DNA from 2 places in the Lawsonibacter sp. JLR.KK007 genome. Region 2 is predicted to be linked to the other one. Evidence: predicted binding sites of a transcription regulator. Region 2 holds the regulator's gene; the other holds the start of a gene.

Region 1 (4,695 bases), on a different contig from region 2:
CTCCCGCACCGACATTGACGAGTCCTTCCTGGCCGGAAAGACCGCCGTGGAGGCCGCCGTGGCCGGCGAGACCGACAAGATGGTGGGCTTCGAGTGCTCCCGCGAGGGCGGCAAGTACGTCTGCCAGACCAAGCTGTTCAACCTGTCCGAGGTGGCCAACTTCGAGAAGAAGGTCCCCCTGGAGTGGATCAACGCCGATCAGAACGGCGTCACCCAGGCCTTCATCGACTACGCCCTGCCCCTCATCCAGGGCGACGCCAAGGCCCCCACCGAGAACGCTCTGCCCCGCTTCGCCCGCCTGAAAAAGGTTCTGGCCAAGTAATTTTTTCAAGCGAAGGCCCGCCCCATTGGGGCGGGCCTGTTTTGTTAAAAAAACGCTTGAAATTCATTTTAATTGCCTGTATTATCAACTTATCTGGCCAGAAAATTAAATATAATTTGGAGGCAATTCATTTTGAAAATCGAGACATTTCAGAGCATTACCATAGCTTATATGCGCCGCACTGGGGCATACGGACCCGAAAATCGTCAGCTAATGGAGAATTTGAAGGCCTTTTTAGCGCAGCACGGCCTGCTTCACGAGAAAAGCACCATATTAGGTATTCCGCTGGATGACCCGACTATCACACCGGCAGAACAATTAAGATATGATGTCGGCCTGATCATCCCTGTGCATGCGGTCATTCCCCTGCCCACCCGCAGCATCGACGACGGAACATACGCTGTCTTTGAAGTTCAGCATACACAACAGGGCGTATCATCCTTCTGGCAAAATATTGGGCAGCTCACCTTGTCCATAGACAATACAAAACCGATCATTGAACGCTATTCTTCCCAAAAAATCGCGGAGCATTTATGTGAGTTTTGTGTTCCAATCATTCGTTAAAAAAGCTCAGCTGCCGGCACTGGAAGAAAGCAGCTCCTTATCGTCCCGCCGCAGCGGCAAATGGCTCCTTTGGAAAGGAGCTGTCAGCGAAGCTGACTGAGGATTGCGTTTTGCGAAGCAAAACATACGGAGTAATCAAAGTTTCCGCCCCACAAAAGTCCCCGACCCCTCGTTTGCTTCGCATATTTTGGCTTCGCCAAAATGCAATCCTCCGCCCCAGTGTGCGCACTGGGGCACCTCCTTTCAAAAGGAGGCTTTTTTGCGCTCCCAAAAACCTCAATCAAAAAAACTCAGCTGCCGGTCCTCATAGCTCCGGGTGGCGGCGGAGATGATGTGTTTCATCTCATAGAGCAGGCCCAGCTCCCGGCACCGGGCGGAGAACAGCGCCCACAGCTCCTTGGCACTGGGGCTGGAGCAGTAGTAACGGGAGCCGTAGCGCTTGCGGTACCTCTCCCCCATCCCCGGAAAGGCTCGGTCCAGGCCGTTGAGGAAAAAATCCCGCTGGCCATCCCGCATGGTGACGCCGAAGGCGGCATAGACGAACCGCGCCCCCGCCTGGGCGGCACGATCCACCACAGAGAGGACATTTTTCGAAGAATCCTCCACAAAGGGCAGTACCGGCATCAGCAGAACCCCGGCAAACACCCCTGCCCTGGACAGCTTCTCCAGCGCCTCCAGCCGCTGACTGGGCGGCGGCGCATGAGGTTCCAGCTTGGCGGCCAAAGTGTCATCCGTGGTAGTGATGGTCAGCTTGCAGATCACAGGAGAGTGCTCCTGAATCAGCTGGTACAGGTCGATATCCCGCGTAATCAGGTCGCTTTTGGTGGCCGCCGCCACCCCGCACTGGTAGGCGTCGATCAGCTCCAAGGCGTGGCGGGTAAGCTGAAGCTCCCGTTCAAAGGGGTTGTAAGGGTCGCTCATGGAACCCATGGTGATAAAAGCGGGCTTCGCCTTTCGGGCCAGGTCGTCCCGGAGGATGCGCAGAGCGTCTGCCTTGGCCGTCACCCGGTCAAAATCCGGATTCTGGTAGCAGGAGCTGCGGCTGTCGCAGTACAGACAGCCGTGACAGCAGCCACGGTACAGGTTCATGGTGTGGTCGGTGCCGAACCACTCCGTGGATTTGCTCCGGTGGAGCAGATGCTTGGCGGGGACATAGTCCATACTGCCTCACCTCTTCCTCATCTTACCATCCGCCACAAAATTTGTCAAGGAAAATTAGAACAAAAGTTTGACTTCTCAAATGGGACGGTGTATAATAACCTCGCCAACAGGAGGTGCGGACGGTGGACCGGGTTATTTTTCACTGCGATCTGAATAGCTTTTACGCCTCGGTAGAGCTGCTGTCCCACCCGGAGCTGCGCCACAAACCGGTGGCGGTATGCGGCGACCCGGCCAGCCGCCACGGCATTATTCTGGCGAAAAACGAGCCCGCCAAAGCCTTTCAGGTGAAGACGGCAGAGACCATCTGGCAGGCCAAACGAAAGTGTCCCGACCTGGTCCTTCTCCCCGCCCATCACGGGCTGTATCGGGAACTTTCCCGTAAAGTGAATTCGCTTTACCATGACTACACCGACCTGGTGGAACCCTTCGGTATTGACGAGAGCTGGCTGGATGTCACCGGCACCCTCCATCTTTTTGGCGGGGACGCCAAAGCTCTGGCCGACCACCTCCGGGACGAGGTCCGCAGCCGCTTCGGACTGACCATCTCAGTAGGGGTATCCTTCAACAAGGTGTTTGCCAAGCTGGGCAGCGACTACAAAAAGCCGGACGCCACCACCGTTATCACCCGGGAAACGTTCCAAAGCATGGTCTGGCCCCTGCCAGTCACCGATCTGCTCTACGTGGGCCGGGCAGCCGCTCAGACCTTTCAAAAATTTGGCATCCATACCATCGGTGATCTGGCTACCTTCGACCGGGAGCAGCTGTTCTCCCTTTTAGGCAAAAACGGCGCTCAGCTCCACGACTTTGCCAGCGGAGCGGACCACTCCCCCGTTGCCCCTGCCGGACAGTATACCCCTCCCAAGTCGATAGGCAACGGCTATACCTTTCCCAAAAATCTGCAAGGCCGGGACGAGGTTAAGGCGGGCGTCTCCCAGCTGGCCGACCAGGTAGCTGTCCGCCTTCGCAAGCACGGCATGATGTGTCAAGGAATATCCCTTGCCATTCGAAGCCCCGAATTCCGTGACATCAGCCGCCAGATGCGGCTGGACCCGCCTACCGATCTGGCCCGGGAACTGACACAGTCCGCCATGGAACTGGCGGATTGCTGCTGGAATATGGCTAACCCGGTCCGGGCGCTTACTGTGACCGCCATTTATTTGCTCCCTGCCGAGGCGGCCGGTACCCAACTGGACCTCTTCTCCGCTGACCGGGACAAAAAGCGCCAGCGTCTAGAGCGGTTAGAGGAAGCCATGGACGTGATCCGGGCTAAGTACGGCGCCGGAGCTATTGCTCCCGCATCCGCGCCCCGCGACCCCAAGCAGGAGCGTCACGCCCCGCCGCCGGGTGGAGGAATGTGATGACGGCTTCCTTTTTTGTAAAAAAATTTCATTTTCTCAACGCCGCCAATCCTTGCGGGCATGGTGCTTTCGTTGCTGTTCAAAAAGAAAGCATGAAGTAGGAATCCAGCCGCATAATCTGGGGTATGGAGGTGTTGTCCATGCCCCTGTCTTTTTTGGATTTTTTAGGTCAGTTAAGTGGGAATTTTTCTCTGTTTGAAACCGTTATGCTGATCTTAGCCGTCCTTCTTGTCAACGGCTGGACAGACGCGCCTAATGCCATCGCCGGAGCGGTTGTGACCGGAGCGCTCCCCTTTCGGGCCGCCGTACTGCTGGCGGCGGTATGCAACTTTTTCGGGGTGCTGTGCGTCACATCGGTGAACGCCTCCGTAGCGGAGACGGTCTACTCCATCGCCTCCTTCGGCGGCGGAAGCAAGGCGGCGCTCACCGCTCTGTGCGCCGCTATGACAGCAATCGTCCTCTGGGCGGGACTGGCCTGGTGTTTCGGCATCCCTACCAGCGAGAGTCACGCTCTGGTGGCCGGGATCTCCGGTGCGGCAGCGGCGCTGGAAGGCTCTTTTACTTGCATCCGGTGGGACTGCTGGGCGAGGATCGGGCTGGGATTGATCCTGTCCACCGCCGCTGGATTTCTGGCGGGCAGAGCGGCCTACAATCGCCTGAAGACTGTAAAGCTTTCAGACCGTACATCCCTTCTGACGCAGCTGCCTGGAGCGGCTCTGACCTCATTTCTCCACGGCGCTCAGGATGGCCAGAAATTCATTGGCGTCTTCCTTCTGGGCACAGCCCTGGCCCAGGGGCGGGCGGACGAAGACGGCTTTCTGATCCCTCTGTGGCTGATGGCGCTGTGCGCTCTGTTCATGGCGCTGGGCACCCTCATGGGGGGCCGCAGGATCATTGAAACCGTAGGCCGGGACATGGTCACCCTGGGTCCCTGCGAGGGCCTGTCTGCCGACCTGGGCAACATTGCCTGCCTCCTGGGGGCCACCCTCCTTGGACTGCCCGTCTCCACCACCCATACCCGTACCTCCGCCCTGCTTGGGGCCGGTTCCGCCGGACACGTCCGCCCCGACTGGCGCGTCGCGAAAAAAATTCTGCTGGCTTGGCTACTCACCTTTCCCGGCTGTATGGCCATCGGATACTGGATGGCAAAACTCTTTCTTGCTGCATAGCCTAATCTGGAAGCAGCCGTACAGGCGTTGTCTGCGAATCTTCCAGAAAGGGTTCTTACATCGTGTTACAGGCACTTACTTGGGCCGCCGGAGGCACTGGCTTCACCGCTCTGATGACCGC
Region 2 (4,695 bases):
GCGCCCGCTCGGTAAAGCTCTTCGGTGAGGACATCTCCGTCCGGGCCAAGATCGTCAACTTCAAGGGCCTGTCCTCCCACGCCGACCGGGACCACCTTTTGGAATGGGTGGAGCACTTCTCCCCCCGGCCCCAGCAGGTCTTCGTGGTCCACGGGGACCGGGAGGTCACCGAGCTGTTCGCCAACGACCTGAACCAGCGGGGCATCCCCGCCCACGCCCCCCTCTACGAGGAGGTCTACGACCTGACCACAAACTGCATGCTGGCCAAGGGCGTGGTTCTGGAGGTCAAGAAGACGGTGGGCTCCGCCGCCGCCCCCTCCTCCGCCTATCTGCGGCTGCAGAACGTGTCCCACGACCTGGCCGAGCTGGTCAGCCGCAGCCGGGGCCGGTCCAACAAGGACCTGGCCAAGCTGGCCGACCAGATCCGGCAGCTTATGGAGAAATGGGAGTAATTTCGTATTTTCCGCGGCGGGGGCTTGCCCCCGCCGTTTTTTTAGCATATAATGGTTCCATCCCCTGACATCACCAAGATTGGAGACACTTCTATGGGAATAGACCGCGTTGAACTCAAGCGCCAGTCCCGGGAGCGCATCGCCCTCACCGACCCCAAATTCTGGATCGTGGCCCTGGCCTATCTGGCCATGACGACCGGCGTGTCCTGGCTGGTCAGCCTCATCCCTGTCCCCAGCGGAGGAGCGGGGCTGGTCTTTGACCTCAGCCTCTTCTTCCAGCTGCTGCTCACCTTTTACACCACCGTGGTGCGCTTTGGCCTGTGCTTGTGGGCGCTGTGGACCTACCGCCAGCTGGACCCTGACGTCAACTCCCTGATGCAGGGCTTTTCCGTCGCCGGACGGGTCATCCTGATGGAGCTGGGCATCTACGTCCGGGTGCTGGGCTGGTACTTTGTGGTGGCCTTTGTCCTATCTATCCCGGTATTTTTTCTGCTCCTGATGGACGCCGGGTCCGGGATCGGAATGCTGAGCCTCCTGATCCTGGCCGTGGGGCTGATCGCCACCATCATCTTCTTCAACCTGCGCTTTGCCCTGGCCCCTTACCTGCTGGCCGACCGCCCGGACGACGGCCCCACCGCCCCCATCTTTCGCAGCTCCTCTCTGATGCGGGGCTGGAAGTGGGAGCTGTTCAAGCTGGAGTTCTCCTTCCTGGGCTGGGAAGCCATCAACTTCGTGCTGTCCAAGGGCGTCATCCTCCTCTTCCTCAGCCAGGCCGGACTGCTCACCACCAACCTGTTCCTGGACGACGCCCTGCTGAACCAGGCCATCGACCTCATCTACTCCGCGCCCGTGGTCATTTTAAGCACCCTGGTGACGGTCCCGGTGTCTCTGTGGCTGATTCCCTACCGGGAGACCGCCCGGGCCGGCTTTTACGACGCCCGGCTCCTGGCCGCCTCCGACGCGATGGACCAGCCCGATATGCCGCCGCTGTAAGGAGGAACGCCTATGGAATCGAGACCGCAGTGGCTGGACTGGGCGGTGGAGCTTCAGGCCCTGGCCCAGGCCGGACTGGAATACGGCCATGACAAATTCGACCTGGAGCGTTACGCACGCATCCGGGAGATTTCTGCGGAAATTATGGCACAGCACACCGGCCTCCCCCTGGAGGAGGTGAAGGACCTGTTCTGCGGCGAGTCCGGCTACCAGACTCCCAAGCTGGATACCAGGGCCGCCGTCTTCCAGGGGGAGAAGATCCTCCTGGTCCAGGAGAGCGACGGCCTCTGGGCCCTCCCCGGAGGGTGGTCGGATGTGGATATCACCGTGGGGGAGAACGCCGTGAAGGAGGTCAAGGAGGAGGCCGGACTGGACGTCACGGTCAGGCGGGTGATCGCCCTCCAGGACCAGCACAGGCGCAACCGGCCTATGAGTCCCTATGGAGTCTGCAAGGTACTGGTGCTGTGCGACCGGACCGGCGGCTCCTTCCAGCCCAACCTGGAAACGCTGGACAGCCGCTACTTTTCCCTGGACGAGCTGCCTCCTCTGGCCACCGGAAAAACCACCGAGGAACAGATCCGGCTGTGCTTCGAGGCCCACCACGCCGAACACTGGACCACGCTGCTGGACTGACGGCCGGAATGCTCCGCGATGGAGTGTTGTTTGTCCAAAATTCTATGAAACATTTGTTTGACAGGCCGGAAAATTTGTGCTATAATCACATTATCCTCTTTATGGTCTTCAATGGGGGACGCCCCAACCGAAAGGAGCCGTTATTATGGCCAAATTGACCCGGAAGCAGCAGGAGATCTACGATTTTATCCTCTCCTTCACCAACGAACACGGCTACCCCCCCTCCGTGCGGGAGATCGGAGCCGCTGTGAGCTTAAAATCCCCCTCCACCGTCCACTTTCACATGAAGGGGCTGGAGGAGGCCGGCGTCATCATCAAGGCGGAGGGCAAGACCAGGGCCATCTCTCTGCCCGGCGTCTCCGTGGGCCTGGTCCCGGAGGAGACCGATCCCCGCGCCAACCAGGTGCCCATCGTGGGCAATGTGGCCGCCGGCTCCCCCATCCTGGCCCAGGAGTGCGTGGAGGACTACCTCACCTTTGACACCCAGGGCCTGTCCGGCGAGCACTTCGCCTTGAAGGTCCGGGGGGAGTCCATGCTCAACGCCGGCATCCTGCCCGGCGATCTGGTGGTAGTCCACCGCCAGCAGGAGGCCCGCAACGGCGAGATCGTGGTGGCCCTTTTTGAGGACGAGGCCACCGTTAAGACCTACCAGCGCAGGGACGGCCAGGTCTGGCTGCTCCCGGAAAACCCGGACTACGAACCCATCGACGGCACCTACGCCGAGATCATCGGCAGGGTGGTGGCCGTGGTACGGCGGTACTGAACCAAAACGCGCGCCCCATATGGGGCGCGCGTTTCATGTTCAGGGAGACAGGTCCGCCTTTCTTCTCAGCAGGGACAGAGGCGGAACCTGACAGGGCAGCTTCATGCAAAAGACCATCTGGGGGCGGCGGACCTCCTCCAGGGGGAGGCCGTCCCCGTCCCACAGGGCCTCCACGGTCAGGGCCTGGGGCCGGACGTCAGGCCCTACCAGCTCCAGCTCATCGCCCACTGAAAATTTGTTGTTCAAGGTGAGAATGGCATTGCCCTCCCCGTCGCAGGACGTCACCTTGGCCACAATCTGCCAGTCCCGGACGTACCGGGCGTTTTCGGTAAACTGCCCCGGCGGGCCGTAGAAGAAGCCGGTGGAGTAGTGCCGGTGGCTGATGTGCTCCACCTCGTCCCGCCAGACCGGGTCCAGGGGCGCCCCAGCCGCCGCCGCGTCGATGGCGTGGCGGTAGGCCCCGGTGACAATGGCGGCGTAGTAGGCCGATTTGGCCCGCCCCTCCAGCTTCAGGGAGTCCACTCCGGCCTCCATCAGCTCGGCCACGTGATCGATCATACACATGTCCCGGGAGTTCATGATGTAAGTTTCCCCATTCTCCTCATATACGGGAAAATACTCCCCGGGACGCTTCTCCTCCATCAGGGCGTACTGGTAGCGGCAGGGCTGGGCGCAGGCCCCCCGGTTGGAGTCCCGGCCCGTCATGTAGTTGGACAGCAGACACCGCCCCGAGTAGCTGACGCACATGGCCCCGTGGGCGAAGACCTCGATCTCCAGCTCGGGGGGCGTTTTGGCGCGGATCTCCCGGATCTCATCCAGGGACAGCTCCCGGGCCAGGATCACCCGGCTGGCCCCCAGATCGTGCCAGGCCCGGGCGGACTGGTAGTTGACAATGCTGGCCTGGGTGGAGATGTGGCACTGGACATGGGGGGCGTGACGCTTGGCCAGGGCCAGCACCCCCACGTCCGCCAGGATCACCGCATCCACCCCCAACTCCTCCAGGTACTCCAGCCACTGGGGCAGCCGGGCGGTCTCATCGTTCCGGGGCATGGTGTTGCAGGTGACATGGACCCGCACCCCCCGGCTGCGGCACAGCGCCACCGCCGTTTTCAGCTCCTCTGGGGAAAAGTTCCCGGCAAACGAGCGCATCCCAAAGGTGTTCCCCGCCAGATAGACGGCGTCCGCCCCATAGGCCGCCGCCATCTGCAGGCGCTCCATATCGCCCGCCGGAGCGAGCAGCTCGATCCTGTTCATAGTATCTCTCCTCAACAAGCGTCCACCGGACATGGCCGGTGGACGCTTTCCGCTTTTAACTGCTTTTGTACCGTTCCTGGCTGTTAATAAACGTTTGCTGCTGGTCGTAGGTCCGGAAGAAGTGGTGGGTGTTGTCATCGCCCAGGGCGTAGTAGAAGGCCTTACTGTCGGAGGGGTTCATGGCGGCCACAATGGACTCCATGCCCGGATTGGCGATGGGGGTGGGGGGCAGACCCTTGTACATATAGGTGTTGTATGGGGAGTCGATGGACTTGTCCGCCTCGGTGGGCTCCTTGCCGCCGTTGATATAGAACAGGGTGGCGTCGATCTGGAGGTAGCCCTGGGTGCCGCTGTCCGGATTCTTCAGGCGGTTGTGGATCACGGCGGAGATATCCGTCCGGTCGTTGCCGGTCGTCTCCCGCTCGATGAGGGAGGCGATGGTCAAAATCTCCCGCAGCGTGTAATCGCTCTCCGCCACCTTCCCCCGGAAATCATCCCGCACCTGGCTGTCGAAGTGGACCAGTAGCTTGTTGATGGCATAGACGGGGTCGTGGTTGGTGTAGAAATCGTAGGTGGCGGGCATCAGGTAGCCCTCCAGGC

The links. The regulator LexA, encoded in region 2, represses DNA repair genes until DNA is damaged. The targets are predictions, from matches to a motif close to CNAACANNTGTTNG.
Region 1: dinB (DNA polymerase IV) is a predicted target of LexA. The motif match lies at 2,104-2,117, and genes of this name have one in related genera.

Annotation. Positions count from the first base shown of each region.
Region 1 covers NZ_JAYWSY010000001.1:1,136,996-1,141,690, forward strand. The annotation lists gene VV088_RS06350 (6-phosphofructokinase) at 1-322, shown strand, start outside; gene VV088_RS06355 (AraC family transcriptional regulator) at 455-886, shown strand; gene VV088_RS06360 (SPL family radical SAM protein) at 1,163-2,047, opposite strand; gene dinB (DNA polymerase IV) at 2,170-3,405, shown strand; gene VV088_RS06370 (inorganic phosphate transporter) at 3,546-4,574, shown strand; gene VV088_RS06375 (ZIP family metal transporter) at 4,688-4,695, shown strand, end outside.
Region 2 covers NZ_JAYWSY010000002.1:497,924-502,618, forward strand. The annotation lists gene VV088_RS12260 (MBL fold metallo-hydrolase) at 1-452, shown strand, start outside; gene VV088_RS12265 (DUF975 family protein) at 546-1,445, shown strand; gene VV088_RS12270 (NUDIX hydrolase) at 1,458-2,078, shown strand; gene lexA (transcriptional repressor LexA) at 2,224-2,841, shown strand; gene VV088_RS12280 (peptidase U32 family protein) at 2,881-4,095, opposite strand; gene mltG (endolytic transglycosylase MltG) at 4,151-4,695, opposite strand, start outside.